DNA from 3 places in the Mucilaginibacter sp. 320_HR genome. Region 3 is predicted to be linked to each of the others. Evidence: riboswitches for the same ligand, from Rfam matches in the RefSeq annotation. Region 3 holds a riboswitch; each other region holds the start of a gene.

Region 1 (10,769 bases), on a different contig from region 3:
AATGTCCGCAGGGTTGTTCCAAAGTTTCCAAACTTTTTCTACAGGTGCGTTTACTGTTGCTTCTACCGTAATTTTTGTTGCTTGTGCCATTGCCAGTTATTTTTTAGGTTTTGTTATGATCAAAATTACGACGGGAGATTAAATTACCGCTGTTGTGAATCTGCCAACATTCGGGGGAAGTTGCGACAAAATTTTATAAATTCGAACGACATACCTATTAATCGCTATGCTAATATCCGTTTTTGTACCAGAATATGGGGTTATAGAAGCTATTACACCGCCCTTCAGGACCTTTCATACTGCAAACGATATCTTGATTGCTTCCGGCAAAAAACCTGTTTTCACTGTTGAATATGTAGGCTTAAGTGAATACGTACCTGCCAACAATGGGGAGTATATAATAAAGACCAACAGGTTGCTGAAAGATGTTACCGAAACAGACCTGCTGATTATACCTCCTGCCTTTGGCGATACTGCCCAGGGTGTGAAAGCCAATGCAGAAGCGTTACCCTATTTTAAAAAGTTACATGACAAAGGCTGCAGCGTGGCAAGCTTATGTTTGGGTGCCTTCCTGCTGGCCGAAACCGGTTTGCTGAACGGCAAAAAGTGCTCTACCCACTGGGCACACATAGATGAGTTTAGAAAGCGGTATCCCGACGTGGAAGTGGAAGACGGCGCTATAATTACACAACATGGTAATATTTACAGCAGCGGTGGTGCAAGCAGCTTGTGGAACTTGATATTATACCTGGTAGAAAAGTTTGCAGGCAGAGAAATAGCCGTAACCGTTTCCAAGTACTTTGCACTGGATATCGGGAGGGCCGGACAATCTCAGTTCGCCATTTTTAAGGGTCAAAAAAATCATGGTGATGATGATATTAGAAAAGTGCAGGACTACATAGAAAAGCAGTATAGTGACAAGATATTAACGGGAACTTTGGCAGACCTGATCCATTCAAGCCGCAGAACATTTGAAAGAAGATTCAAAGAGGCTACCAATAATACCACCACCGAGTATTTACAGCGGGTACGTATCGAAGCTTCTAAAGCCTTGTTTGAAGCGTCGAGAAAAAACGTTACAGAAATAATGCTGGAGGTGGGCTATTCAGATGTACGGGCATTTAGAGACACCTTCAAAAAAATCACGGGGCTTACTCCCATCGAATACAAAAACAAGTTTGCAAGAACCGCTTATGAGGTGTAATCAGCTCAACTATCAGGTATAAAAAAAGCCGCTCTCTCGAGCAGCTTTTTGCCTGTTATCGGCATTTGTTCCCTTGAATGGATTCGAACCACTACAAACAGAGTCAGAGTCTGGTGTGCTACCGTTACACCACAAGGGAGAGTTTCGGTATTGGGCTGCAAATATAAAGCTTTTGTTAAAATCCTGCGAAGTAATTTTTAAATCGCCGCATGTGGCAATTGCCGCCGCGGGCAACAAATCGTGCTGTTTAATGTTTAAAGCACTATATTAGCCCTTGTATGAGATACACTAACTTCCTGTACAATTTTATTGCTTTTGCAGCAATATGCCTTGTTTTGAATTCCTGCGGCGGCGACAAGAAAAAAGGAAACAAGATATACACCAGCATAGAGACCGACGAATCTGTTAAGCCAACTTTTAAGCCGGTTTGGGGAATTAAGTACACCGAGGTGCGCCGTAACTTTCAGAACGGTGTTTCCTTTAACGATGACGGATACCAGCTTGAGCCGGAGTGGAAATTCTCGTTCGTTTCAGACGACACCGTGAATATCTATCACCCCAGGCGCAGCCGGTTTGTAAACGCGCCGGTGATGTTTGATCACGACTCGTTATTTAACATTGCCTGGGCTTGGGTGAGGTTACGTAAGCTGAGCAAGGATAGCATTGTTTTCCAGGTGATGAAGGTAGAAGGCAAGGAGTTGATGCGCGATAAATCTGTAGTGTACATGACCATGTACGCCAACGATTACATCAAGAACGTATTACATACAGATACTTCACATGCTAAACGGCCAACCCGTGCAGATACGTTATTTATAAAACACAAAACCGAGCTTGCCCTGCGCGATACCGATAAAGCATTTGCAGCGCGCGACATTGCGGTGCTCACCAGTAAAAGCAAAAACCTCACTATCGAGCGGGTTAACAATATAAAAGATGATGAGGAACAGGAAGGCCTGATACAAGACTACATGCTGCCCGAGTATAACATTAGGATAAAGAATGCGTATGATGATTTTAAATACGCCTTTAGCGTTCGTATTGACGAAAAGGGTACCCTGCACTATTTACGGTCTGTAAATTACATCTTTCCCGAATTTCTTAAATCTTCAAACAAAGCCATGAAGGGCATAGTGGATGGCTATTTAAAAGCCTACCTGGATGTAAAACCCGGCACAACGCTTGGCATACCCCACCCCTGCTTTATTATCGTTAACGTAAACGGGGCTAAGAAAAAGTAATATGCTTCTTTCCGGCTTTGTCGTCTATAAGCTTCTGCTTACATACCCTTATGTGATCAGTACTTATCAGCGCTGCCTGCATTAACCTTAACATTTATAAACGTGCTCACCGCTTCGTTAACTTCGTGGTGCCGCTCCATAAGGCCCATGTGACCGGCCGGTGTTAAAATCGTGAGGTTAGCACCGGCGAAGCCAGGGTTGACAGGTAGCTTGCAAAGTTTAGCTGCTGATAACTTTGCGTGCCTGCGAAGGTTAAAAACCTGGTCATGATAAGGCTGTTGCCGTTGATAAAGCTCATCCACTTGCTTAACCACAACACCGGCGAAAGAGCTACCATAAGCCAGCATATAGGTTTTAATATTGGGTTTTGGATGGCGGTAAGCAAGCCGCTTAAAATAGATGTTTTTGTTGGGTTGGTGTAAGTAGTGTGCTGCAACACAATACCCTTTATTGCCGAAAGCTGCTCCCGAAAAACTTTGCAGAAAGTTAATATGGTAAACCCGCCCATACTATGCCCCCATAAAATAGGGTTAAGCGGCTTTGTTTGCTCTATAACAAACTTAAGGCACGCTGCCAGGTGCTCCAGCTCATAATTATTACCGGCAGGTTTGCCTGATTTACCCAGGCCGGGCAGGTCCATTAATATCAGGTGATAATCGTTACCAAAATGCTTCTTTTGATAATACCACTGCATGCTGTTAGAGTCCCAGCCATGTATAAATATAATGGTTTGCTTGCCTGGTGTGCCGCAGTGCTCAATGTGTATCTCCGTTCCGTCGGCCATCTTAAGCTGCTGTTGCTGCTGGCAGCGTTCAGCTGCAGGTTCGTCCTCGCCGGGGCGGCTCTTACCCATAAATATCCTGAGTATCTGCTTGCCCAGCAACAGGTATACCAACACCACTATAGCTCCTATAAGGCAGCGTTGCGCATAGTCATGGTCCCACGGTTGGCCTACTACATCTTTATACAAATACCACTCGCGCCATAAATAAACTTCTAACCAAATAAGGAAGGCAGTAAACAGCTGAGTTAACAGGAAAGCAAGGACGATTAAAGGCATGATATAAGCGTATTGATCTGATAAGCGAACAGCATTAGCTCAAGAATGTTTAACTTCTAATTAAATATTTCACTATTAAGAATTCATCTCTCAAACAAAAATTGAAACAATTTAACACTAAGCAAGCTTGGTATTAAAGCGTATTAAGGAGGACTACCTTACAACTATACTTGTGTCTTTTTGAGAAATTAAATAACCAATGGAAACAACTAACATTAAAGCATTTGGCACCGAGGCAGCCGAAGCTCCTCTAAATCAACTAAACATCAACCGCAGGGTACCTACACCGCATGACGTAGAGATAGATATCCTGTTCTGCGGTGTTTGCCACTCCGACCTGCATACCGCGAGGAACGAATGGCATGGTACCGTTTACCCTTGTGTACCAGGCCATGAAATAGTTGGGAAAGTTGTGCGCGTGGGCGACCATGTAAGTAAATTTAAAACAGGCGACCTGGTTGGTGTGGGCTGTATGGTAGATTCGTGCCGCGAATGTGAATACTGTAAAGAAGGTCTGGAACAATATTGCGAACCTGGTATGACCGGAACCTATAACGACCCCGACAAACACCTGGGTGGCCGTACGTTTGGCGGCTACTCTGAAAGTGTTGTAGTAGATGAGAACTATGTATTGCGCATACCTGACAACCTTGATGCAGCAGCAGCCGCGCCTTTGCTGTGCGCCGGTATTACAACCTATTCCCCGCTTCACCACTGGAAGGTAGGTCCGGGTCAAAAAGTGGGCGTTGTAGGTATTGGCGGTTTAGGCCATATGGCCATCAAAATTGCAAAAGCAATGGGTGCGCAGGTGGTGGCATTTACCACATCCGAATCTAAGTTTACCGAAGCTAAAAGGCTGGGAGCCGATGAAGTGGTGCTATCTAAAGATGCAGAGCAAATGGCAGCTTACCGCGGCAAGCTTCACTTTATTTTAGATGCGGTATCTGCCGAGCACGACATAAACGCGTACCTGAATTTACTGCGGGTAGATGGATCTTTAGCGTTGGTCGGCGCGCCGGAACTGCCGCTGCCTGTAGCTGCCTTCAGCCTTATACCTAAACGCAGGAGCTTTGCAGGATCAATGATCGGCGGCATTGCCGAAACACAGGAAATGCTTGATTTCTGCGGAGAACACAACATCACTGCCGATATCGAGATGATCAACATACAGGAGATCAACGAAGCTTACGAACGTTTGCTGAAGGGTGACGTAAAATATCGTTTTGTGATTGATATGGCGTCACTAAAAAACAACAACTAATAACGACCATGGAACATTACACCGATGAAGAAATGCAAGCCGAAGGTTATAAGCCGGCTCCTGCAGATTACTTTACCGGCCGCGCCTGGCTAAAGCCGTTTGTAGCACCAGACGATAACACTAACTGCATCGTAAGCGATGTACTTTTTGAACCCGGCACCCGCAACAACTGGCATACGCACGGCAGCAACCAGATACTACTTGTAAAAGAAGGTGTCTGCTACTACCAGGAAGAGGGTTCGCCTATCCAAAAAATTGAAGCTGGCAGTGCTATTAACGTATTGCCAGGTATTAAACACTGGCACGGTGCATCGCCGGATTCGATAATGATCCATACGGCTATAGGCATCAACACAGAAAAAGGTATAGTGAACTGGCTGGACCCGGTGACAGATGAGCAGTACAACGCTGCTGAATAAAAAATAGATTTAGCTGAGAGCGGTTAAAAATTGGCTGTCGTCAATTTGCAACCGCTTTATTATTTAAGACCCACTTATATATTCCACCAATACGTCCACTTTATTACCAGTTGGCGGTTCTTGGCCATAAATGGTGAAGGAATGGAGTTATCGCCATAAACAACAAAGAAGTCTGACGCAGGCTTGTAGCGCCATTGCAGGCGGGTATTGATGTTCATGTTATTAGCCTGCTCGTTATACTGTACATAGGTGGTAAAGTACAGCGTATTAGTAAGGGTGACATCCGCGCGGGGACCGATCAGCCAGAATTTATTATGGCCGTAAGGCTGCGGCAAGCGCAGGTCATTAAAAGCCAAATTCAACGACAGGTTTACAAACGGCTGGAATCGGTAACCTATTTGCCCTATCAAAGCTAACCGGGTACCATCATCATAATACCCGCCGTACGAAGCTTCGGCCAGGTAGGTGAACAGGCTTTGCGGCTTGGAAGCGTACTGCACATCGCCGGTGTTCCAGTGGTTCTCAAAACCAACGGGCAGCATCGGTTTGCCGGTGTTCGTAGGATCGAACGGCCGAAGCAGCTTTACGTAAGTATCCAGACCTGAAAAGGTGAGCACGCTACGATTTCGGAAAGTAACTATATAGCTCAGGATGCTTTCGTTATCGGTACGTTTATAATGCTCGTCAAAAAAGTAGTTTGACGATAGCTGCACGCCGTGCGACAGCACTACACCACTTTTAGGAAAAAAGTTATGCAGCAGCAAGGGGTTAAGCTTGTTGTAGCCATTACGGGGTACGTAGCCCACCTCGGCATTGTAATTGCGCCCTACGTACTGCTCCTGCAGGTATAACGTCCAGTATTTGCTTAGGTATTGCAGGTGCGCGGCCTGCACATAATCGTGACCCTTTATACCGGGCGTGAACGATTTTAAACCAAGCAGCTTACCTGTCCACAGGTTGTTTGATGAGGCGAGGTTATACTCTACACCCAGGTTGCGGTTATAAGCAGGCGAAGTGTTGCCTGGGTTAGGCGCGCTGCCTGTACCATCCTTATTAACAAACATTATCCCGATGTTAGAGCGGGAGAAAACCCGCCGCTGCAGGGTAACAATCCCAAAGTTTTGCGCCGGCAGGTGTCCCCCACCGGACTGCCCTGTTTGCACATCCATCACACCTACGCGCCAGTTTTTATCAATCTTACCCGTCATACGGCCGCCGGCACGTATAGGTGCGTTGAGCCCTATCCGGCGCGAAAAGAACGGGCGGATGTCTGAATAGCCGAAGTTGGCGAACAGGTCGCCGTTTTCCAGGAAGAACTGTCGCTTCTCCGGAAAGAACAACTCGTAGCGGTTAAGATTAATTACCTGCTGGTCTACATCTACCTGGGAGAAATCCGGATTAACCGTTAGGTCAAGATTGAGCGATGAGGTCAGGCCGATCTTCACGTCACCGCCAACGTCCTTACGCCAATCAGTGCCTGTGTGATTGGTATAATCTTTTGTGACACCGGCAAGCGCGTAAGGTATCACCGAGATATTGCTGTTGGCCACCGGAGGCGCTTTGTCCCAAACAATGGTGCCGGTGTAAGCAAGCGAAGCCGTAGGGAACTGCCGAGGAACCGGTGCCCATGCCGACTTTTCGGTTGTCTTCAGATCGTTACGACTGAAGTTTACCCCCCATTCGCGAATGCCTTTTTTGTATCTGATGGTCTTAAAAGGAATAGCCGCCTCAAAAACGTACCGGTCCGGGTAGTTCTTCACTACAGAATACCACTTGTTGTCCCAACTCAGGTCTACCTTACTGCCTTCATACATAGTTCCATCCCATTGTGCACCGGCTGCATTGGCGCCAAAGCTAAAACCATCTGTACGGGCATCAAAAGGGTCGAGAAAGAAAATAAAGTTGTCGTTCTTACCAAAGTTAAAGTCACGCTTCAGCGACTCCACCATATACCCCGATGTAGGCTGATAACAAACGGCAGATATGTAAAGGTTATCATCGTCATAGGTCATCCGCACGGTGGTGCGTACATTGGCCCGGCTGGTATCCATTGGCAATACCATAGCAAAGTCGCTGGTGGTGTCAGCAGATTGCCAGCCTGGCTCATCCAACAGGCCATCTATCTTAATTTTAGATGCGCTGCGGTGTATCTGGTAACGATAATTGATGTTTTTCTTCTGTGCATAAGAAGTTAATGCAAGCAGGCAGCAGCCTAGCAGCAACGTAAATTTTAGTGTAGACACAGGGGCTTATTGGTATTTGGATGATCGGGGTACTCGGTAACAAGTATATTGATAATTTTAAGGAAAATAAGCTTTCTTTTTAAAAATGATCAAGAAGTTTAAAGCCTATTGTGTAACCTGCAATCTTGTTATCCCTATATTTAGCGCATGCAAGACACCCTACAACAACAGTTTGGCAATATCGATATTTACCTGTTCGATCAGCTGTTAAAAGGCACCTTTAGCAATTGTCAAACCATATTAGATTCAGGTTGCGGCGGTGGCCGTAATCTGGTCTATTTCCTGCAGAATGGTTATAACCTATTTGGAGTAGACCCTAACCCCGATGCGGTGGCACAGGTGCGCGATATGGCTGCGGTGCTTGCACCAAAGCTGCCTTCAGCAAACTTTTTGGTAGCACCTGCGGAAGACCTGCCCTTTGCTGGTGCATCTTTCGACTTGGTCATCAGCAGTACTGCACTTTGCTCAAAAAATTGAACACTTTGATGCGATGGTCACCTCCATGTGGCGGGTGCTTAAACCGGGTGGTTATTTCTTTGCCCGCCTGGCCTCTGACATAGGTATTGAAGATAAAGTCTTGCCTTTGGGCAACAACCACTACCTTCTTCCTGACGGATCAGAAAGGTTCCTGGTAAACCACCAGATATTGCTGAACTATACCCGTGAGTTAAACGGTGAGTTGTTTGAGCCCATAAAAACCACCAACGTGCAAAACCTCCGTTGCATGACTACCTGGTGCGTGCATAAACTTTAATAAAAAAGCGACCGGCTCTTCAGCTGGTCGCTCCTGAAAACTATAAGAACACTTTAAATCAGACGTCGTGGGTAGATTCGAACTACCGTATAAGGTTTTGCAGACCCTCACCTATCCTCTCGGCCACACGACTTTATCTTTCAGCCTTATTTGTTAGGCTGCGGAGTTGTCCTGAGATAAGGTTTTATCACCTTATGCCCCTTAGGGAACTTAGCCGGTATGTCTTCTGTTTTTATGGATGGCAGCACTACCACATCTTCACCGTCATTCCAATCGGCCGGAGTTGCAACGCTGTGGTACGCGGTCAGCTGCAGCGAATCGATTACCCTTAAAATCTCCTGGAAATTACGTCCTGTTGATGCCGGGTAGCTGATGATCAGCTTTATCTTTTTATCAGGCCCTATTACAAACAGCGAGCGTACTGTTGCGGTAAGAGAAGCGTTTGGGTGTATCATATCATATGCCTGTGATATCTCTCTGCTCTCATCTCCTATTATAGGAAATGTAACCTCAACGCCCTGGGTTTCGTTTATGTCGTTTATCCACCCTTTGTGCGATTCCACGTTGTCTGTACTCAATGCTATCACCTTTACATTGCGCTTGTCAAACTCATCTTTTAACGATGCGGTTTTACCAAGTTCAGTTGTACAAACAGGCGTATAATCCGCCGGGTGCGAGAACAGCACACCCCAGCTGTCGCCCAGGTATTCGTAGAAATCTATCTCTCCGTTTGATGTTTTTGCTTTAAAATTTGGGGCGTCGTCGCCAATGCGTAAGCTCATGTTTTTAATTTTATTAAGTTTTAAGTATCGGTTTGCTGCAATAAAGCTATGCAAATTGCAAACGTTTAACCAATAAAATTATCCCGGAAGAGTGTTGATGAGGCGCTAAATACAAGCCAAAAGGACGCTTTTACAAACGTTCTGTTTTCTGTTAAATCAGCTTATCTGTCCCCGTTTAGTTCGGAGCAGGAATTAGCACCTTACACTGGTATAATACCGGTACAGGTTGCTAAGACATCATAGGGCCTTTCCCTCTGTCTTTCTGGATAAGTATATTTAAAGAACGATATCGATACAAATATAGATATAAAATCTATAATTCCTATAGACTTTATAAATTTTATACTTTTTTCATCTAAGTGCCTGACAAACAAATAAAAAATTTATTCTCACAACATTTGGTGAAATAATGAATAACAATTAATTCCTTTTGCTAAGGTCCATATCATGACAGTTATTGATGCCACAACTCTTTTACGTGTTACGACGTATAACGCAGTAATAATTTAATACTTTTAAATATAACTGTAGGTATAATGTTAAATATGAAATAATGCTGCGAATTAATTTATACATTAGCAAGGAAATATTATCTACCAAAAGTTAAATAAATTAAAAATATAGACAATTATTAAACAACAGCGTTGTACAGGTACCAAAATTGTACCTATATGTTTAATAAGGTATTTAATAAAAGAGAAGAAACGGGTTAAATGATGAGCAATACGGTAACAGATAATTTTTCTGAAGAAAGTGCTGCACGCCTTGCCCGTTTAATAAACAATGTAAACACCGGTATCTGGCAGTATGATCAGGTTACGCAAAAGGCGCGGTGGTCTGCCGGGTTTTACACTTTACTTGGCTACAAACCCGGCGATATAGAGTGCTCCTACAAAAACTTTTACGACAATCTTCTTTACCACGAGGACAAGGCTGCCTTTATAAAGGCCACCCATTATTCGGGGCCGGGGCCTGCGCCCGTAGCACAAGTCCGTTTGCTTACAAGGCACCGGGGGTACCAGTGGTTTGAAAGTACGGCTTTGAAGTACGATGGCGACGACGGCAGGTTTATATACGGAGTACTCAGCTACATTGACCATCACAAACTTACCGAGTTAAAAGCTAAAAAAGCAGAGTTCTTGTACTCTGAAACCAGCCGCATTGCCAGAATTGGCGGTTGGGAAATAGATGTATCAACAATGAGCCTTTATATGTCTCCCGAAATATTTGAAATATATCAGCTATACGGCGACGTTAATATGACCTTTGACGAGGCAATCAGCTTTTTTGAACCACAGTACCAGCCTGTAATTACCAAGGCGATTGACGATGCTATAAAACACTGCAAACCTTACGATCAAGAGATGCTGTTTCGCACGGCTAAAAATAACGTTATTTGGGTTAGGGCAAAAGGTGAGCCGATAATTGACGATGATGGCAAATGCGTCAAGGTGCGTGGCATTTTCCAGGACATTGATATAATTAAACGACGAGGCTTAAGTATGCAATCGTCTATCAACCTGCTGGACGATCAAAATAAACGTTTGCAAAACTTCGCCTACATTGTTTCGCACAACCTTCGTTCGCATGCGGGCAATCTCAAATTCATGGTTAACCTTTTTGAAGAAAGCACAGCCGAAGCAGATAAGGAAGAGATTTTTTCACATATAAAAACCATCAGCCACAGCCTGACCGCTACCATGGGTCATTTGGATGAGATCGTCAAAATACAATCGGAGATAGGCAAAGAGCGTAAAACGGTAGCCTTCCAAAACATCTTTAACAATGTTGTGGCGGCTTTGGAC
Region 2 (10,769 bases), on a different contig from region 3:
GCCTGCCATCACACCCCCAACATGAAATAGCAAAAGGGCAAATGACTGCTTTTGGCGCAATGTTCTCCTTTACGGTTAAAGGTGGCGAGCCAGAAGCGCGAAGGGTAATAAACACCCTTAAACTATTCACCCAGGCTACTAGTCTTGGTGGTGTGGAAAGCTTAATAGAACACCGTGCATCCGTTGAAGGTCCTGATACCAAGACTCCTTTTAACTTGTTGAGAGTATCCCCAGGACTTGAGCATATAGATGACCTTATTGCTGATCTGGAGCAAGCTTTAGGTTAATGGCGGTATGTTAAACAGTTGCTACGCGCTATTTATGTATTCAACACAACGCAAATTCACCAAATGTTTATAGCATGTTAATACCTGATTGACTTTTAGTAAACAAGTTTGAAGCATGAAAATTACTATTATAACTGGTGTTTTATCGGTGTTGATGTATACCGTAGCATCCGCTCAAATGAAGAGCTCGTTCGGCTTGGGTGCAGGCGTAAATCAGCCTTTAGCTGCAGGGTTTAAAATTGGATGGGGCGCTATAGCTCAGGGCAGTATTCGTTTAAACGATAAATTGGGGCTTGTACCCGCCATTGGGTACGAACGACTTAATGCTGAAACAAACCATACCTACACAATTAACAATGCCATTTACATTACCCGCAAAGCGGATATTTTGTACGCCGGATTAGCTGCAAAATACTATATAACAAATAGCATCAGCCTTAAGCTGGGAGCTATGGGGTATTTTGTGGCAGGCAGTGACGATGTTGTTGCAGGGGTTTACCCGTCGTTTGCGTTAGCTTACGAGCCTACAATCAACAACAGGAAAAACATCGAAATAAGCCTCAGGGCAGATGCAATAAAGTTGCGGGCCGATCCAGACTATACCAGGGTGATAGTAGGTCTGCGGGTGGTATATAATTTTGCTTTCAGAAGATAGCAATTTAGTTTACTACTTCTGGCAGTAGCTAAAAATTGATTCTCATTGAGGCATGTACAGGTAAGTAATATTTATGATATGACAATAAAATTGAAATATTATTTGGATAGTAAAATTATATCGCCATATATTTGGAACATTATTTGGTAGCGATACCTTGATCAATTCCCCTCAAAAGGATTTTGGTTTATAAAGAAGCGGCGAGAGATCAGGCTCAAAGAACCGCTGGCAACCCTCCGGAATGGAGAAGGTGCCAATTCCTGTCCCGGAAAATAACCCCGGGGGATATAAATTTTTAATCATGAAAAGTACGATCCACTTCCAGCACAATAATAAGCAATCACAAACGGTTAACCGTTCTGCATACAACCATATAAATGGCTGTATTTATATGTGTTGCTGCTGCTAGCCGGTAAACACACGTCCCTTTTATTTCTGAAGAAACGTGAAAAGCAGGATACCTTATCCTGCGCCTCAATCGTAATATTTCAACAAAATCCTTAAAATCTACAGAACATGTCAAGCTTAAAATTCGAAACTTTACAACTACATGCCGGACAGGAAGTTGATGCCACTACAGGTGCTCGCGCTGTCCCTCTTTACCAGACCACATCGTACGTTTTTAACAGTGCCGAGCATGGTGCAAACCTCTTTGCCTTAAAGGAATTTGGGAATATATATAGCCGTTTGATGAACCCCACCACTGATGTGTTTGAAAAACGCATTGCAGCTTTAGAAGGTGGTGTTGCTGCACTGGCAACAGCCTCGGGCCAGGCGGCGCAGTTTATTGCTTTGAATAACATATTACAGGCTGGTGATAACTTTGTTACCTCTCCTTTTCTTTATGGTGGCACTTATAATCAATTTAAAGTTGCTTTTAAGCGCCTTGGAATAGAGGTTAGGTTTGCCGAAAGCGACACTGCTGAGGCTTTAAAAAAGCACATAGATGATAAAACAAAAGCAATTTACGTAGAAACCATCGGCAACCCAGGATTTAACATTCCCGACTTTGAAGAGGTTGGCAAGTTGGCAAATAAACACGAGCTACCACTTATAGTCGATAATACATTCGGCGCGGGGGGGTACCTGTTTCGCCCGTTGCAGCACGGGGCGCACGTGGTTGTAGAATCGACCACTAAATGGGTGAATGGCCATGGTACCAGCATTGGCGGAGCTATAATCGACGGCGGCAATTACAACTGGGGTAATGGTAAATTCCCGCAGTTTACCGAACCTGCAGAAGGTTATCATGGTTTGGTGTTTGCTGATGTATTTGGTGTTAATGGTCCTTTTGGGAACATACAATTTATTATCAGAGCTCGCGTAGAGGGATTGAGAGATTTCGGTCCGTCACAATCCCCTTTTAACGCCTGGCTTAATATACAAGGGCTGGAGACGCTTTCTTTACGTGTGCAGCGTCACGTAGACAATGCACTGGAACTAGCTAAGTGGCTGGAGCAACATCCGCTGGTTGCTAAAGTCAACTACCCAGGTCTGGAGTCATCACTTCAACACACATTGGCAAAGAAATATCTTAAAAATGGTTTTGGCGCCGTACTGTCATTTGAAATCAAAGGTAATAAAGAGCTTGCTTCCAAAGTAATCGACAACCTTAAGCTTGTAAGCCACTTAGCCAACGTAGGCGATGCTAAAACATTAATTATCCAGCCATCGGCTACAACTCACCAGCAACTAAGCGAAGCCGAGCAAGCCGCAGCTGGTGTAACACCGGCAGGGCTTAGGGTAGCTGTGGGAATAGAACATATTGATGATATAAAGGCAGATTTTGAACAGGCATTTGCTAAAATAGAGCAACCTGAACTCGCATAACGATTTTAGTTTTTTTAGTTTTTAAGTGATGTTATCAGGGAGCAACCAAATAAGTTGCTCCCGCGGTAACGATAAAAAAGAAATGAGTTTACAAACTTTTAAATACACAGGCACATTTGAATTTGAAAATGGCCGCAAGTTAAAGGGTCTGCAAATAGGCTATCATACCTACGGTACTTTAAACAAAAAAGCTGATAATGTAATATGGGTATGCCACGCTTTAACTGCAAACTCTGACGTATTTGACTGGTGGAACGGCCTCTTCGGAGAAAATGACCACTTTAATCCAGATGAGCACTTTATAGTGTGTGCAAACATTATCGGTTCACCCTATGGCTCCGATAATCCGCTTACTATAAACCCGATAACAGGTCAGCCTTATTACCTTGCTTTTCCTGAATTTACCACTCGAGATCTGGCGAGAGCGCACCAACTCCTTGCAGATTGCCTGGAAATATCAGCTATAGAGATACTGATCGGCGGTTCGCTTGGAGGGCAGCAAGCTATGGAGTGGAGCATAATTGAGCCTGAACGTATTAAGAATTTGATACTTATTGCCACTAATGCGCGCCATTCACCCTGGGGTATTGCTTTTAACGAATCTCAACGCCTGGCAATCACTGCTGATCGTACTTTCTACGCCGGAGCGCCGGATGGTGGTGCTAAGGGCTTGAAAGCCGCTCGCAGTATAGCACTCCTATCCTACCGTGGTTATAAAACCTACGACATTACCCAGCAGGAAGAGGATAGCACGCTTTTAAGTGACTTTAAAGCATCATCTTATCAAAACTACCAGGGACAAAAACTTGTGAATCGCTTTAATGCATATAGCTACTGGTACCTTACCAAAGCTATGGATTCGCACAATGTTGGTCGTGGCAGAGGTAGTGTCGAGAAAGCGCTGAGCCTGATAAAAGCCCGTACTCTGGTCATAGGCATCAAAACGGACATGTTGTTTCCTATAGAAGAGCAGCAATATCTATTCAGACATATTCCAAAGTCAGCTTTCGCTGAACTGGATTCTTTTTATGGCCACGATGGATTTTTAATTGAAACAGAACTACTAACAAAAATAATCACGTCTTTTTTTAAGACGGACGTTAAAGGAAAAATAATAGAATTGCAAAAGATAGCTTAATGAGTAAGAAATTAAATATTGGCCTCTTCGGTTTCGGAGTTGTAGGCCAGGGACTATATGATATTATCCGTACCAAAAACCTCAACCTCGAAATTGTTAAGATCGCTATAAAAGATCCTAATAAACAGCGTACACTTCCGGAGGAGCTATTCACAACCGACCGTGACGAGATACTTAATAACCCCGAGATAAATACAATTGTAGAGTTGATAAACGATACCGAAGCAGCATTTGAAATTGTTTCGCGTGCACTTAGCTCTGGTAAGAACGTGGTTTCTGCAAGTAAGAAAATGATTGCTACTTACCTGAACGAGCTTATTGAACTTCAACATAAGCATGGTACGTCCCTGCTTTATGAAGGTGCAGTTTGCGGTAGTATACCGATTATTCGCAACCTTGAAGAATACTACGACAACGAACTGTTGCACTCTATTAGTGGCATTTTCAATGGATCATCTAATTACATCCTTTCTAAGGGTTTTTTGGAAAACCTGGATTATGATTCGGCATTAAAGCAGGCACAAGACCTTGGCTTTGCAGAGACGGACCCAACGATGGACGTTGGTGGCTTTGATGCTAAATTCAAGCTCATTATTGCAGCTTCGCATGCTTATGGTGTGATTGTAGACCCTAAAGATGTGCTTAACATAGGGATACAAAACCTTTCTGCTAACGATATCCAATACGCCCGCGAAAAAAACCTGAAGATTAAACTCGTACCAGTTGCTAAGGAGCTTGATGCACGGCATGTAGCAATGTTTGTATTGCCAAAATTTGTTACCGAAAGCGAGTTCCTTTATAACGTGGAATACGAATATAATGGTGTTACTGTACAGGCTGCATTTGCCGATCAGCAATTCTTTTTCGGCAAAGGCGCAGGGGGGCATCCAACCGGCTCGGCTGTATTGTCAGACATTGCAGCATTGCGTTACGATTATGCCTACGAATACAAAAAAGCAAAAGCCGTACGCGACTTAAACTTTACCAACAACGTAGAACTAAACATCTACTTACGTTATGAAGATGAAGAGTTGGTTAATGCGCTCGAATTTATTCATATAAAAGAGCGCTTTTATTCAGGTGATTATAAGTTTGTCACAGGAAAAATCAATTTGCAAAAACTGATCGACAATCAACAGCGTATATCAGACAACAAGGCATTCGTAGCCTTTGCCGATCAGCTAACAGGGGTCAGCTTAGCCTCGGCATAAATGCGAAAACGGAGTTTTTAGTAGATACTCCGGACGATTGAAAACAAAAGGCCCAAATTGGGCCTTTTGTTTTTAGAAAGAAATCACATTTAATTAACTATATCGTTCGGTTGATGTCCCATTTCTCCAGGTAATCCCCAACTTTTCTGACAAACCTCCCACCTAACATTCCGTCTACAACGCGGTGGTCGTAAGACAAGGACAAGAACATCATATGTCTTATTCCAATTGCATCACCTTGTGGTGTTTCAATAACGGCAGGTTTCTTTTTAATAGCACCAACGGCTAGGATAGCTACCTGCGGTTGATTAATAATAGGCGTACCCATCACATTCCCGAAAGTACCAACATTGGTTATGGTGAATGTGCCGTCCTTCACATCATCAGGTAAAAGCTTGCCAATGCGTGCACGGTTTGCAAGGTCATTTACCGATTTTGCCAGACCAAGCAAACTCAGTTCATCAGCCCTTTTTATAACTGGTACAATCAAATTCCCATTTGGCAAAGCTGTAGCCATGCTGATGTTGATATTCTTTTTCTTGACGATCTGTGTTCCGCTTACAGAAATATTGATCATCGGCATGTCAATGATAGCTTTAACTACCGCTTCTATAAAAATTGGTGTTAGGGTGAGTTTTTGTCCTTCACGTTTTTCAAACGGCCCCTTTACCTTATCGCGCCACTCTACTAACTCCGTAACGTCAACTTCCACAAAGGAGGTTACATGTGGCGAAGTATGCTTGCTGTAAACCATATGGTCAGCTATCAATTTACGCATACGGTCCATCTCTATTATTTCATCGCCACCTGAAACGGATACAGCAGGTTTAGACGCCGGTATTGCAGCTTCCGGCGCTGCTTGCTGTTTGACAGCTGCTTTAGCTTGCTCAGGTTCTTGTATTTGCGCTGGAGTGTCTTGTTCGACAGGCTTTGGTAGTGCAGCTGGTTTGGGTGAACTACCAGCCGTTCTATGTTCTAAATATTTAAGCAGATCATCTTTGGTCAGGCGGCCTTCAGCGCCAGTGCCTGGTATACTGTCAAGTTCGGCAGTATTAATTCCTTCCTGTACTGCTATGCTTTTTACTAGCGGAGAATAAAATCGATTTTCAAACTTGCCGCCTGATGCTTTCGGTACTTCTGCTTCAGCAGCATTGCTCTTATTCGTCTCAAGCTGACTTAATCCGGGTATCTTTGATACTACCGGATTGTCCTCTGCTTTTGTCTCCTGAGGTGTAGATGACAAAGGATCAACTGCAACAGGTAGTTGTTGTGCCGAACCCGGTTCTATCTCATTGCCAGGATCGGTTTCTATAACGGCAATGGCTGTACCTACCTGTACTACATCATCTTCCTTGTAAAGCTGTTCAATAAGTTTGCCCGCTACAGGAGATGGCACTTCAGAATCGACCTTGTCGGTCGCAATTTCCATCACTGCTTCATCAATCTCGATGTAATCCCCAAGACTTTTGGTCCATTTGATTACCGTTGCTTCCGCAACGCTTTCCCCCATTTTCGGCAGTAATAATTGGTATTTGGCCATACGCAGACTTTACTTCAAGTGGTCAAAATTATAGAATTTATAACATTATTCTTCAATTTCGTGCAGTAAAGTATTCAACATCGAAAATGCAGCTGTAGCACTTCTTTCAATGTTTTGAATACGCTTATTGCCGAATGTGAATTTCTTTGCTGATGTTTTTGTACCATTAGCAACGGCTATCCACACGGTACCCACTGGCTTATCGTCAGTGCCACCATCAGGACCGGCAATGCCTGTTACAGCAACAGAGTAATCGGACTTAAAGTTCCGTACAGCACCTTCAGCCATTTCAGTAACGGTTTGTTCGCTTACCGCGCCGTAGCTCAGTAAGGTCTCACTCTTGACTCCTAAGATATGTTCTTTCAAGGTGTTTGAATAAGACACAACTCCGCCTAAAAACACCGCTGATGATCCTGCATGTTGTGTTATCAAGTGAGATATATAACCTCCGGTACAGCTCTCCGCTGTTGATAACGTCAGTCCCTTACCAGCCATCAGGTTCAATATTGCTTTTTCCAAAGCAACATCCTCATCTGCAACCACAGCATACTTCACACGTTCAATGATCTTTGCGGCATATTCTTCAACTTGCGCACGTAGTAATGCTTCGTTGCTGCCGTCGGCACTCAAACGTAACCTCACCTGCCCTAACTTTGGCAGGTATGCAAGTTTAATGTTGGAGGGCAAAGCATCTTCTATATCAGCAATTTTCTCGGCCAGGAACGATTCTCCTTCGCCAGCAGTTAAAATGGTCTTGTGGATAATAAAAGGTAGTTTAAAGGTGTCCTTGAGCTTAGGTATAACCTCTTCTTCTACCATGTACTTCATTTCGAAGGGAACGCCCGGCATCGATACGTAAATTTTCTCGTTGTGATTAAACCACATTCCCGGAGCTGTACCATTCTTGTTTAAAATAACTTCGCAGTTGGCCGGCACTTCTGCCTGTTTCCGGTTCACGTCGAGCAAAGGGCGATTGTACTTGGCAAAGATTTGTTGTACGTTTTGTAACGCGGCTTCGTTTTGCACCATAACTACATTAAAATATTCGGCAAGAGTCTTCTTGGTAATATCGTCTTTAGTTGGCCCTAGTCCACCTGTTATCAGGATAATTTCCGCACGGCCGGCAGCTTCTTCCAGCGCTTTTAAAATATGTAAGCGGTCGTCCGAAACAGATGATATCTGCTTTACTCTAATACCAGCCTGATTGAGTTTTTCGGCCATCCATGCAGAATTGGTATCCACAATCTGGCCTATTAATATTTCGTCTCCTATGGTTATAATCTCTGCCAGCATTAGTTAAAAGATTGATTGTTGGTATAGTCGTTACGTTTACTCAGTTTCAAATCCTGCAAGATAGATGCTTTAACTTTCAACGTTACGTTGTACGACTTGTAAAAGCCAAAAGGCAGCCACTGTATCGATAGATCCCAGCAATGCAAGTCGCGATAAATGGCAAAAGAAGTTGCGCTACTTAATTTACCTGCCCTGATATCATAACTTGTATTGTACTGCACTTTCCATTTCTGTGTAAGGCTTACATCGCCGCTTAGCATAACCGTATTGCTAGACGAACTGTTGATGATATTGTTTTGAAAGTTAAATGAATAGTTGATGGATAAATTCCACGGAACGTTAAAGTCGATGTATGCACCTGGATCGCTGTTGATCATTGCCAACCGCTGTTCCTGATCTGGTGTCATGTTTGCGATGGTGTTATCCGTGCGCTGCTTTGGTCGAAACGTTGATGGATTTAAGCTTGCGCTCATGGAAAGATTAAAGTTTTGCAGTAGCGGGAATTTACCGTCGCTAAAACGAAGCTTGTTTATACGGCGAACATAGTTTTGCTTAACACCATTAGATATAGAATCTCTCACGAGAGTTTGGTATGGATCAAACAGACCGCTAAAATTGATATTGACTTTCTGGCTAAATATAGATGTGTGGCCAGACATGTTAATTGTCGAGAGCTTTAATGAGTCTGCTGCAAAATTGTAAAACGTAGAAAATGTTAAACCTTGCAGTATTGGTATTTTCCGGTCAACGCCAGATGTGTCGGTACTTTTCGCCTTTACTTTTGCCTCTATTGTATTATCAAGTGAAAAACCAATACCAGCTTGCTTTCCTATTGATGGTCCGCCATAAACCGACTGCTCAAAAATCGAGTAACGCTGGGCAGTGTATGGGTATGGTACCGATGCAGTGCTCACAGCAGTACGGTAGTAGCCGTAGCTTGGATCGCCATAGTCGGGACGATAATTAAAACTAATTTGTGGTGTGGTAGTAGTACGTATGGCTTTTATATTGCCTTTTTTAAACTGAATGGTGCTGTAAACCTTAGTAGACACACCAGCATTTAAGTTGTATTCGCCAGCACGGGCAAAGCCACCAACCGTATCAGTTATGGGTATCAACTGACCGTTAATACTTCCGCGGTCATAACTTTTCCTGATAGTTTGAAAGTACCAGCGTTCGGTATAACTACCGCCGGTATTAAACTGGAAGTATTTTAAAATGTTAAGGTTTAATGAGATAGGCACCTGGTGCTGGAAACCGTTTTGTAAACGGCGGGTGAGCGTCTCTTTAGTGAATAGCTCAGATTCTGGAACGGCGTTCAACTTATTAGTACCAACAAGGCTGTAACCCACATTTATCTTCTGATACCATTTTTGTTCCCCGACGCGATCTTTAGGATCAAAGGGGCTAATAGTAGCCATGTTAAAGCTAAAAGTGGGTAATTCTAATGTAACTTGTTTTTTTGTTAAGTCCTGAGAATGGCCTAAGCTGACGTTTAAGTTAAATGGCGTACCAGCCCAGGTTTTGCCATAAGTGATACTTGACCGAAGGTTATTCTGAGTTAGTGCTTCGAGGTTATAATTATTTTGACCGGGATTGTTCTGGTAATAGCTTGATGTTCCGGCGTTTACTGATGCACTGAAGGTTGTACCCGGATGTGCATTAGGATCCTGTGAGTGAGACCAATTGATGTTGAAATCTTTACGTGGAGGATCGCCTACTAAACCATAGTTGTGCGAACCGTAACTCAAAGTAAGGTTACCGCCGTATTTATAACGTTTAAGGTATCTTGAGTTAAGGCTTAGCTCGTAAGATCCTTTGGAAAAAATAGATCCCATTAACGTCGCATCAACGTTGTCATTTATAGCTTTATAGTAACCCAGGTTGCGTAGGTAAAAGCCTAAGCGCTGGTCTTCTCCGAAAGTTGGCAAGATCAAGCCGGAGGAGCGTGAATTTGGTTTCGGAAAAAAGCCAAAAGGCACCGCCAGCGGCAATGGTACACCCTCTATCTCCAGGTAAGCAGGGCCAGATATTATACGGTTCTTTTGGCCTATACCTTTTGTGATTACAATACCAAAGTGGGTATCAGGGAACGGCAGCTCACAGGTGCTAAAAATAACGTTTCGGTAAGCAACTTCATCTTCGCTTATGCGCTTAGCCTGCCCACCTGAAATATAGTTACCATCCTGTGTAGTGGCCGGGTTCCATATCTTACCTTTCTTACTGTCATAATTAAACAATAATGAGTCAGATGCTACCGGCTTTTCTTCTTTTTGCTTAGATAGCGGACGACCAATGTAGCGTTTTGTTTTAGGATCAATAGCTCCCCTGGCGAAAATTAAATGTCTTTTTTCATCTATGCGGATGTACTCGGCGTCGAGTTCAAAATCTTCATAGGTTACGTGGGCTTTACCATACAGGTAAGACAACTGATTTACACGATCGGTATGTGTCGAATCTTCCGCCGTAGCTTTAATTATCGACTTTAGTCCCCCCTTTGCTGTTGTATCGCTGCCTCCGGCCGACTTACGTGAAGAAGATTTAGCTGTGCTTTTCTGAATTGGTTTTTTCTTCAGGAGCTTACGGTCCCGTATAGTATCAAGCTTAATAATTGTATCTTTAGGAGCAATTTTGATAGAAATACTGTTTGCAGCAGCTATCGTGTTTGCTGTTAACAGGCTCGCAAGCAGAAAAAAGAGGCTTAGAAATTTCAAAATTAATATTGAATATTATTTTTGCAGATACAGTTAATACGGGTAACAGCGTTCAAAACTAATGAAAAATAAACTATTGAGCAGATTGAAAAAGTTGAACT
Region 3 (10,769 bases):
TTCAAAACCTAACGAGTTAAAAGCGAAGGGAAGCGCAGCTATCAGCAATGCGAAAGGATTATATTTTATTAATCCTGATGGTACTGAAAAGGATAAGCCAACACAGATTTGGACACAGGGAGAAACTGAAAGCTCATCTTGCTGGTTCCCAACCATTGATAAGCCAAACCAAAAAACTACGGAAGAGATAGCGATGACCGTACCTGCAAAGTACGTTACATTATCTAACGGCCGCCTGGCTTCACAAAAAGTTAATGGCGACGGTACCCGTACCGACGTTTGGAAACAAGAACTTCCGCACTCGCCCTACCTGTTTATGATGGCCGTAGGCGACTTTAAAGTATACAAAGACAAATGGCGTGATAAAGAAGTAAGCTATTACCTGGAGCCGAAGTACGCGCCATACGCAAAGGACATTTTCGGCTTTACGCCTGAGGTAATGGAGTTTTACTCAAAAACACTTGGTGTTGATTATCCTTGGTATAAATATTCGCAAATAGTTGTTCGCGACTATGTAAGCGGAGCAATGGAGAACACCAGCGCTACCCTTCATGGCGAATATGTGCAAGGCACCAAACGTGAACTTGCCGACCGCTATTATGACGGCGGCCGCAGCACTATTGTGCATGAACTCTTCCACCAGTGGTTTGGTGATTACGTAACAGCCGAGAGCTGGAGCAACCTTACGGTAAACGAATCCTTTGCTGATTTTAGCGAAAGCATTTGGGCAGAGTACAAGTATGGCAAAGATGCAGGAGACGCGCACAGTTACGAAGCTATGCTGAACTATCTAAGCCAGCCAAATGCCAAAACCAAAAATCTTGTACGCTTTCATTACAATGATAAAGAGGATGTGTTTGATGTAGTAACTTACCAAAAGGGCGGGCGTATTTTGTACATGTTACGCAACTTCCTGGGTAAAGAAGCTTTCTACAAAGGCTTGAACATTTACCTTAAAACTAACGCCTTTAAAAATGGCGAGGCACAGCAGTTGCGTTTAGCAATGGAAGAAGCAAGCGGCCGCGATTTGAACTGGTTTTTCAATCAGTGGTATTATGGCGCGGGGCACCCGGTGCTGAACATCAGTTATAAATGGGACGAACCAACCAAGAAACAAACCGTTTACCTGGAACAAACACAGGATGGTAACGCGTTCGTACTGCCAATGGCTGTAGATATTTATGCAGGTGGCAAAAAAGTACGCCATAATGTTTGGATGCGCGATAAGACTGATACGCTTACTTTCGACGTAGCTTCTAAACCCGACCTGGTGAATGTTGACGGTGACAAAATATTGCTTACTAAAAAGACCGACACCAAATCATTGGACGAACTTTCGTTTCAATACTTTAATGCTCCTCTTTACCTGGATCGCTTTGAAGCTATTGACGGTGTAAAAGCACGCCAGACAGACGAGAAAGCACGTAAAGTTATTGTAGCAGCAATGCAGGACAAGTACTATGGTTTACGCTTGAAAGCAATTAATGCAGCTAACATCACAACCAACGACGACGTACGCAACGCGGCTGTACCGGTACTGGTTAAACTTGCACAATCCGACGAAAACAACCTTGTACGTGCTGCGGCCATAAACGCTTTAGGAAAGCTAAAAGCATCAGGCAATCTTAACTTGTTCAAACAAGCATATGCAAGCGACTCTTATGTGATACAAGGCGCTGCGATGAACGCTATTGGACAAATTAACCCAACAGAAGCACTCCAGCTGGCAAAAAGCCGCGAAAAAGATGCCGAAGGTGCCGCTAAACAAGCTGTGATAAACGTTTATGCAACATCAGGCACCGATGCCGAGTGGCCCTACGTTTATAATGCATTCAAGAATGCAGGCGATCCTAACACCCAGTTTGGCATGGTACGTAAAGTAGCAGATTTTGCTTCGAGGGTTAAAAATCCCGAATACGCACAGCAAGGGATTCAAGCTATTGGAGAAGTTGGCCTCAAGTACAAACAGTATGGCGTTGCTCCTTCAGTAATACAAATACTTAACGGCATCAAAGATGCGCGTACCAAAATGGGCGATACTGCTTCAGCAGCAACCGTAGATAAAGCAGTTGCTCCACTTAACTAGGCAATAGCCCATCTTAAATTACATAAACTACAAAGCCACCCTTTGGGTGGCTTTGTAGTTTTAACATATTTTAACTCGATTTAACATGTTACTAAGGAGTAGATTAGCTAACTTAGTATTAACAATACAATGATTATGAAAAAGTTGCTTTTGGTAATTATTTTAGCTGCCTGTTCGGGTGAATTATTGGCCCAAGGAAATGGGAATACAACCGTTCCACCATCAACCCTAAACAAAACGTTTCTGTTCAAACCAGATACTACCATAAACTCGCAGATTATAAAAGATTTATCGCAGGTACCGCAAACCAACATGAAAGCGCTTCCAAAAGGCATTTACGACATAAAAGCTTTAGACAAGATGCCCGTTATTGCTCTACAGGGTTATTCTAAAATGCCCGTTGTAAAACTTCGTGGGAGCTCTAAAATGCCCGTGGTTGGAAAAACTTCTTCTAAAAACGATGATGTCGTTATAGTAGAGCGTCCGTAAGCCTTATTGAAAATCTTTATTGAGCAGCTTCTCTAGTTCGGCGAAGCTAATGTTCATTTTTATACGCCCTTGTTTCGCGTATGATATCTCGCCGGTTTCTTCTGAAACTATAATGGCTGTAGCGTCATTTGCTTCTGTAACGCCTATTCCAGCTCTGTGCCTTAAACCAAATTGGGCAGGTAAATCGGCTTTCTCAGTTACAGGCAATATGCAACTGGCAGATTTTATTTTATTTTCTGATATCACCACCGCACCGTCATGCAAAGGGCTGTTCTTTTGAAATATACTCTCTAATAGCCGTTTAGAGATTTTGGCCTCCACCACTTCGCAGCTATTTTGATAGAATTGCTCGTCGTAATATTTAGCGAAAACTATAAGTGCCCCAGTACGGGTTTGCTTCATGCTTTTACAGGCGTCTACTATTGGCTTTATACGTGCATAATTGTTTTTTTCTGCTTCGGCTTTTCCAAAAAAGTACTTCCACCAGGCTTTGTTGCGCTGTAATGAGGCGTTTTTACCAACAAGCAACAAAAACCGCCGGACCTCCTGTTGAAAAACTATGATAACTGCGATAATACCTACATCTACAAACTTGCCCAATATGCCGGTAAGCAATTGCATATGCAGCACTCTTACTACCATATAAAGCAGGTAGATAGTAACCAAACCTATTACTATGTTGGCAGCTATTGTCCCTCTGATTAGGTTGTACAATTGGTAAATAATAAACGCCACCAACAGCACATCAACTACATCAAGAATACCAAGTTTTAAGAAGCTGAAATTGAAGGACTGCATATTACGAATGTAATAAGTTTATATGAAAGATTGCCGAACAGGCTTATAGATGAGAGCTATCAATTGAATGTAAATGTATCACTTGTTACGCTCTGTAGTGTATCGTACCAACTGCTCCAGCCCTGTGCGTGCATCACCTGCAGGGAAGGTATCAAGAATAGCAAATGCTTCATCCTGGTATTTTTTCATTTGTATCCCGGCATAATCCAATCCGCCGTTTTGCTTTACAAAGTTGATGATCTCGGTGATCTTTTTAGAATCATCATTATGGTTCTTCACCAGGTTAATAATCCGCTTCTTCTCGCTGCTGCCGGTATTACTTAGAGCATATATTAGCGGCAGGGTCACTTTCTTCTCTTTAATGTCTATGCCCAATGGCTTGCCAACGTCATCGGTGCCGAAGTCGAACATATCATCCTTTATCTGAAATGCTATGCCGATCTTTTCACCAAACAATCGCATTTTTTCTATTACTTCCTCGCTTGCTCCGGCGGAAGCTGCTCCGCAGGCACAGCACGCAGCAATTAACGACGCCGTTTTCTGACGGATAACTTCATAATACACGGTTTCCCCAATATCCATGCGCCGCACTTTTTCAATTTGCAACAACTCTCCTTCGCTCATTTGCTTGACCGCTTCTGATACGATCTTTAGCAAGCTGAAATCGTTATTGTTGATAGATAACAGCAGCCCTTTCGACAGCAGGTAATCGCCTACCAACACTGCTATTTTATTTTTCCAAAGCGCATTAATAGAGAAGAACCCACGGCGCTGATAAGAATTGTCTACCACGTCATCATGCACCAGTGTTGCGGTGTGCAGGAGTTCTACCAGTGCAGCTCCGCGGTGAGTGCTTTCGTTAATACCACCGCAGATACTGGCGGAGAAAAAAACGAACATTGGCCTTATCTGCTTGCCTTTCCGTTTTACAATATAATGGGTAATACGGTCCAGCAACGGAACAGAGCTTTGCATAGAGGCTTTAAACTTCTCCTCAAAAACATCAATTTCTGCAGCAATGGGTTTCTTTATCTCGTTGATGTTCAGCATCTGCGTTAGTGCGATAATACACCCGGCTTAGCAGCCGGATATTGCGGAGCAAACATAAGCTAAAAAAATATATCTGCGTAAAGCTGCCTCTTGTTTTAGCAGATTAAACCTTTAGCATTTAAAACACTCTATTAGGTATAACTTAGTAAGATAGAGTATATAAGTTTTGATTTTTGTGAGTTAGAGTTTTCGTTTTGAGCGGTTATCCATTGGGTAGCCGCTTTTTTGTTGCCCTTACGGATAAATATTTTACCTTTGCGTGCCCAAAACGGAGAGGTGTCTGAGTGGTCGAAAGAGCACGCCTGGAAAGTGTGTATACGCCAAAAGCGTATCGAGGGTTCGAATCCCTCCCTCTCCGCACTACAAACAAAACGCCTTGATTATGCATCAAGGCGTTTTGTTCTAACAATACTTTGCTGTTTATTAAGTAGATGATATTAGCTTCACTAATTTACATCAAACCAAAGTTTGGTTGTTAATACGTCAGCGCCCTGACCAGATACCGCGGACTGATAGTTAGTACCGTTTAAAGATTGCTCTGTACCCGGGTACAGGAATCTTAACGGCAATTTTCCGTTTAGAGAACCAGCTACCGCAGGCTGAAGCTGAGGATAATCTAACCTGCGCCACTCTGCAAATGCTTCTAATCCCTGTCCAAATAACGCGAGCCATTTTTGATCGCCTATGGATTTACGGAAGTTACCGGCATTATACTGTACAGCAGGTTGGCCAAGGTAAGTGGCAACATCAGCATCACTTACGCTATATTGCTTTAACGATGCTGTAATCGCTTGCTTGTATAGTTCACCTGCATTCTCTGTTGTAAAGCCCCTTGCTGCAGCTTCTGCACGGCCAAACAGCACTTCCGAATAACTTTGAATAACTGCCGGTGCACCTGGAGCAAGAAAATAGGCACCTGGTTTCGATGTTTTTGTAAAGCCCAGGTTGCTGGCATCCCCAACCAGCAATCCGTTTGGTATGCCCACGTAAGTATTTGGCGTGGCATCTTTTGTTTTGCTGGCGTAAACCGGCAGACGCGGATCATTCAGTGCAAAAAGCTTGTCAACAACAGTTTTGCTTATGCGGTAGTCATCCCTGGTGTCGAACAGGTTACTTATAGGATTTTGGTTTGGTGATGCCAGGTAAACCAACTGTGCTGTCTCGCTGTTGCTGCTTATGTAGCCGCTGCCCTCTGCCTGTATTTCGGCAAGCACCTGTTTAGCTTTATCGGGCTCGCGGTCTGCTATGCGCAAAGCTATCCGCAAGCGCAGCGAATTGGCAAATCTCTTCCATGAAGTGATGTTATTGCCGTAAATAACATCACCCAGGATTGCCGGTCCTGAGGCGTTCAACGAAGACTGCGCCGTTTTCAGGTCTTCCAACAAGGCGAAATACACATCCTTTTGCTTGTCGTAAGCAGGGGTAAGATATTGCGAAATGTTAGTCGCCTGGCTATATGGTATGTCGCCGTACGCGTCGGTAAGTAATTGAAAAGTCCATGAACGCAGCACCAATGCCACGCCTTTGTAATTAGACTGCGCGTCTGCCAGCTTTATTATCTGATTAAGATTCACTATGCTTTTGGAATAACCTACTGTCCACAACTCCTGGAAAGCATTGTTAGAGTAGATATACCTGTCCGGGTCGGTGTATTGTATTTTCGCCCAGTATTGTACAAACAGCAGGCTTGCATCCATGTTATTGGCAGTCCCCCAATACGTGTCGGCTGTGTTTTTTATAGCTGCAGTAAGCAGGTAATCAGGCTGCGCGTTTTCCGATGCGTTCGGACTTTTGTTTATCTCCTGCAGGTCCTTTTTGCACGACGCCGTTGATAGTATAACCGCGGCAGATAGTATTAATGCTGATATATGTTTGATGTTCATGATAGTTAGAATTTAAGATTAACATTAAAGCCAATGTTGCGCACAGTAGGCAGCGTCAGGTCTTCAAGGCCTTGACCGTTGCCGGTGTTAAATGCCGTTTCCGGGTCAATATTTGGCACTTTCTTGTGAATGATCCATAAGTTACGGCCAACAACCGATACTGTTGCCGCTTGCAGCCCTATCCCTTTTACCCACCTAGCCGGGAAAGTGTAGCCTAGCTTAACTTCCCTAAGCTTTATAAATGATGCGCTGTAAACAAAGGCCTCGTCGACATTGGTAAAGCCCTTATAGTAAGACTGTGCAGGTATAACTTTACTGTTTGCTGTGCCGTCTGCCTTTACCCCTTTCCATACCATACCGTCGTCATAAACAGTTTCGCCGTTTGGTGCCGCAGCACCTGCGTTAACTTGCACTGCATTAGCCGAAGTATTGTTACTTGGATAGTAATAGCTTAATCCGCCGTTTTGTGCACCACGGCCTGCTAGCGTTGATGCCAGCACCCCGGTGTAAGTTCCTGTTCTGTTGGTGTTAGAATAGATGGATCCTCCAAATCTGGCATCTACCAGGAAACCTAAATTAATGCCTTTATAAGAGAAACTGTTGTTAATGCTTCCGGAAAAATCAGGTGTGTACTTACCCAGATACTGCTTGGAAGGATTAATAACCGGCACACCGCTGTTATCTATAATGATATTGCCGGAAGCATCACGCTGGTAAGCGTTGCCAAACAGTGTACCGTAAGGTTTCCCCACTGCGGCAAGTACCTGCACCGTACGGTTGGTGCCAAGTATATAACTTTGAAGCCTGCCTTCTTCATCTAACGATACTACTTTGCTGCGGTTAAGCGAATAGTTCACGGTTACATCCCATGAAAAATCATTCTTTTTTATTGGCGTACCGCTTAGTTGTACTTCCAGCCCTTTATTATTAATTCGACCACCGTTTATCAGCTTTTGTGTATAACCTGTAGAGGGGCTAACATCCACATTAAGTATTTGGTTGATACTGTTTGTGTTGTAGACGCTAACATCCAAACGCACCCGGTCTCGCAGGAGTCCTGCCTCAAAGCCCGCTTCGCCGGAGGTTGTTGTCTCAGGTTTTAGGTTCGGGTTAAGATCTATACTATTAGCGCTCTGCTGCGGATTGGTGCCAAAAGGCGCTGTAAAGTTATATGTGTTGATGAGCTGATAAGGTGTAGCGGCCTTACCTACTTTAGACCAACCGCCTCTTAGTTTCAGGTAACTCAAAGCATCACCTTTAAAATCAAGTGCCTGAGATAATACCAAACTACCATTCACCGACGGATAGAAGTACGAAAGGTTTGCTACAGGTAAAGTAGACGACCAGTCGTTACGGCCGGTAAGGTTCAGGAACGCATAATCTTTATATCCGATTTGTGCAGAGGCAAAGTAACTGTATGTTTTAAGTTTGCCATAGTAATTTGATGATACCAGCGGGTCGCGTGAGTTACTAAGTGTGTAAAGGCCAGCAACTGCCAGTTTAGGTGCTATCTGGTCGTTTTGCTCGTTTACAATAGTACTTATGTTGCCACCAATAAATGCATCCAATGAAAAATCCTTATTTAGCTTTTTAGTGTACTGCAGCCTGCCTTCGGTATTGGTTTCGCTTACGTGATAAGCGTCTTCTTCATAAGAGCCGAATGGTGTTCCATTGGTACCATAGGCTACCTTTATTTTGCGACGGTCATTGTAAAAATCGGTACCGGTCCTAAAATTTGCCGACAGACCGCCACCAATTTTGTAATTCAGTTCGATGCTGCCAATCAGGCGATCTTTATACTGACCAACTGTATTCTCATACGCGATGAAATAGGGGTTGCTATAGTAACTATTGTTCCAGTTAAAGGTGCTGCCATCAGGGTTTCTGTAGTTTTTCAACTGGCTTATATCCACCTGGCGGCCAAACCATGTAAACTGAAGCATGGTGCTGGTTGCTCTGCGGCCGTAAGCGCCCGGGAGGTTACCTGCATCGTCTTTAATATAATTAGCTATAGTAGTAACGGTAAGCTTTGCTGTTGGCCTAAATGTGGTGTTCAATAAAAATGAATTACGGCCCAGTGATGAATTAGGCACCACACCGGTTTGATGCAGGTTATTGTATGACAACCTGAAATCATACTTGTCTCCGCTGCCTGCAAGTGCAACACCATTGTTTAGGGTGACACCTGTGTTAAAAAAATCGCGTACGTTACTAGGGTGCGCTACAAAAGGTACCGCAACACCGTTGGAATTGAATTGCGGGATCAATCGCCCATCCAACGGAGGGCCCCAGCTTTCATCCACACCATCGTTAACGCCTCCGCCCTTGCCATCCACGTAGCTGAATTTTCCGTTGGATCCCTGCCCAAACTGGTTTTGATAATCAGGGAAAACCTTCAATGTTGCAAAGCTGGTATTAGAGTTTATGGTGATGCCGAGCCCTTTAGCACCCTTACCTGTTTTAGTTTTGATTAGAATAACGCCTGCAGCTGCGCGATACCCGTACAGTGCAGCAGCGTTAGGCCCTTTAAGTACGCTTATAGATTCTATATCCTCAGGGTTGAGGTCTGAGATTGCATTAGGGAAGTCCCTTGAGCCGTTTGCACCCTGGAACTGGGAGTTATCTACTATAACCCCATCTACCACAAACAGTGGCTGATTATTACCCGATACAGATGTTTCACCCCGGATAACTATACGTGATGATCCCATATCGCCCTGGCTGTTGGTTACTTGTACACCGGCAACTTTACCGGCAAGCGCGTTTACCAGGTTGCTTTCTTTAGCTTCTGATATATCGCGCGATTTTAGGCTTTGCACCGCGTAACCCAATGACTTTTTGTCTTTGCTGATGTTAAGCGCGGTTACCACCACCTCGTTTAATGAATTTGCGGCTTCTACCAGTACTATTTGCAGCGGCGCGTCGGTTTGTGTTACCGTGATCTGTTGCGTGGTGAAGCCTAGGTAAGACACCCGCAGCACATCATTTGGTTTTGCATTAAGGGAAAACCTGCCCTGTACATCGGTCTGGGTGCCGTTGGTAGAACCCTGTACCGATACCGTAACACCGGGGAGCGGTTGCCCGTCTGACCGGGCGGTAACAACGCCGCTAACCTTAGCCGTTTGGGCAAGGGCAGTTTGCAGCAATAAAAATGGCAGTAGAGCCGCCAACAATAGCTTGTAAAGTTTTGACATGACTATTAATTGTAAAAGGTAAAAAATGCCCGTACGAAAGCCATAAGGCAGTTGCGCTGCAGTAAGCTATTGTAAAGGATGTTTAAATAATAAGAGGCTGCAAGCCTCAGCTGTATGGGAAATTAAATTAGCAGCAACAACGCATGCCTTGCATGAAACATGCAGATGAAGATAGCGAGTGATTAAAAAGCGAGCGCAATGTAAAATGTGTTTTCATAATAATATAGCATTAACAATATTGCTTTTTAGCCATCAAGATTGCACCGGGGAGATATTGTGTACTGATAAGCCTGACAGCTAAGCATGTATTGTAAACATTATCTCTTCTGCCAATGGCAGACAGGAATTAGCACCTTTATACTTATTGTACAGGTTGCTAAGACGTCACAGGGCCTTTCCCTCGGTCTTTCTTGATAACTATAAAGAACTATTTCGCTGCAAATATATAAATAAAATATAAAGACTATAGAATTTATAGATTTTATTCAAAATAAATTATTATCTCGCTTGCATTGCTTCCAATTACCACCAAACCAAGTAAACACCCGCCCTTGCACAATAAACAATAAGGCTGTGCTACTTGTTAGCTATGACAACTTACAAAGGCGACTTCAATCACCTTATTTATTAATTTACAACAGGTATTTGCAAGCAGTTAGCTTTACCTTTGCCTGGTAAAAACTATACATTATTTACTTTGACTAAAAGCATTTACATAGCCTCTGCTGAACCCTATAGCGGTAAGTCAGTTATTGCGCTTGGGCTGGTAGCCATGCTGCTGGGCAGGGCACAAAAAATAGGTTACTTTAAACCTATAATACCGCTTGCTCCGCAAGAACAGCCGGACAGCCATATACAAACCATCCTGTCGCACTTCCAACTGCCGCAGGCATATGCAGACACCTACGCGTTTACAAGGCAAGATGCAATGCAACACCTGAAGGACGGGCGACAAGGCGATATGCTGGACGCAATCATCAGCAGGTTTAAAACACTTGAAGCTGCCTATGACTACACCGTTGTAGAAGGCAGCGACTTTGCAGGCCCCGCTACAGCATTTGAGTTTGAAACAAACAGGTTAATTGCCAAAAACCTGAATGCACCGGTTTTACTGCTGGTATCTGGCGATAATAAAACTACTGCCGAGATTGTACAGGACACGCTCAATTTTTGGCGTGCTTACCAGTCGCACGACATACAGGTGCTTGCCGTGGTGGCCAATAGGGTGCAATCCACCCAAACCGCTGATGTGAAGCAACTGCTTATGGC

Evidence for each region. Region 3 has a riboswitch for S-adenosylmethionine ahead of AC59GT_RS02355 (SusC/RagA family TonB-linked outer membrane protein). Riboswitches for the same ligand answer to the same signal wherever they lie in the genome.
Region 1: another riboswitch for S-adenosylmethionine. It lies ahead of AC59GT_RS19820 (peroxiredoxin); the one in region 3 lies ahead of AC59GT_RS02355 (SusC/RagA family TonB-linked outer membrane protein).
Region 2: another riboswitch for S-adenosylmethionine. It lies ahead of AC59GT_RS08210 (O-acetylhomoserine aminocarboxypropyltransferase/cysteine synthase family protein); the one in region 3 lies ahead of AC59GT_RS02355 (SusC/RagA family TonB-linked outer membrane protein).

Annotation. Positions count from the first base shown of each region.
Region 1 is NZ_JCAWAI010000006.1:225,343-236,111, reverse strand. Features, by position in the region: gene AC59GT_RS19875 (SRPBCC family protein) at 1-90, opposite strand, end outside; gene AC59GT_RS19870 (GlxA family transcriptional regulator) at 227-1,204, shown strand; tRNA gene AC59GT_RS19865 (tRNA-Gln) at 1,273-1,343, opposite strand; gene AC59GT_RS19860 (hypothetical protein) at 1,483-2,445, shown strand; gene AC59GT_RS19855 (alpha/beta fold hydrolase) at 2,609-3,505, opposite strand; gene AC59GT_RS19850 (NAD(P)-dependent alcohol dehydrogenase) at 3,705-4,766, shown strand; gene AC59GT_RS19845 (cupin domain-containing protein) at 4,775-5,185, shown strand; gene AC59GT_RS19840 (carbohydrate binding family 9 domain-containing protein) at 5,260-7,428, opposite strand; gene AC59GT_RS19835 (class I SAM-dependent methyltransferase) at 7,576-7,905, shown strand; gene AC59GT_RS19830 (hypothetical protein) at 7,919-8,182, shown strand; tRNA gene AC59GT_RS19825 (tRNA-Cys) at 8,245-8,315, opposite strand; gene AC59GT_RS19820 (peroxiredoxin) at 8,329-8,964, opposite strand; SAM riboswitch class I at 9,123-9,237, opposite strand; gene AC59GT_RS19815 (PAS domain-containing sensor histidine kinase) at 9,678-10,769, shown strand, end outside.
Region 2 is NZ_JCAWAI010000002.1:582,084-592,852, forward strand. Features, by position in the region: gene AC59GT_RS08200 (trans-sulfuration enzyme family protein) at 1-287, shown strand, start outside; gene AC59GT_RS08205 (hypothetical protein) at 403-942, shown strand; SAM riboswitch class I at 1,127-1,236, shown strand; gene AC59GT_RS08210 (O-acetylhomoserine aminocarboxypropyltransferase/cysteine synthase family protein) at 1,459-2,772, shown strand; gene AC59GT_RS08215 (homoserine O-acetyltransferase family protein) at 2,855-3,910, shown strand; gene AC59GT_RS08220 (homoserine dehydrogenase) at 3,910-5,121, shown strand; gene AC59GT_RS08225 (dihydrolipoamide acetyltransferase family protein) at 5,219-6,661, opposite strand; gene AC59GT_RS08230 (competence/damage-inducible protein A) at 6,707-7,954, opposite strand; gene AC59GT_RS08235 (putative LPS assembly protein LptD) at 7,954-10,668, opposite strand; gene AC59GT_RS08240 (N-acetylmuramoyl-L-alanine amidase family protein) at 10,730-10,769, shown strand, end outside.
Region 3 is NZ_JCAWAI010000001.1:526,779-537,547, reverse strand. Features, by position in the region: gene AC59GT_RS02385 (M1 family aminopeptidase) at 1-2,086, shown strand, start outside; gene AC59GT_RS02380 (hypothetical protein) at 2,222-2,575, shown strand; gene cdaA (diadenylate cyclase CdaA) at 2,579-3,373, opposite strand; gene AC59GT_RS02370 (polyprenyl synthetase family protein) at 3,452-4,423, opposite strand; tRNA gene AC59GT_RS02365 (tRNA-Ser) at 4,694-4,781, shown strand; gene AC59GT_RS02360 (SusD/RagB family nutrient-binding outer membrane lipoprotein) at 4,870-6,306, opposite strand; gene AC59GT_RS02355 (SusC/RagA family TonB-linked outer membrane protein) at 6,312-9,500, opposite strand; SAM riboswitch class I at 9,815-9,920, opposite strand; gene pta (phosphate acetyltransferase) at 10,198-10,769, shown strand, end outside.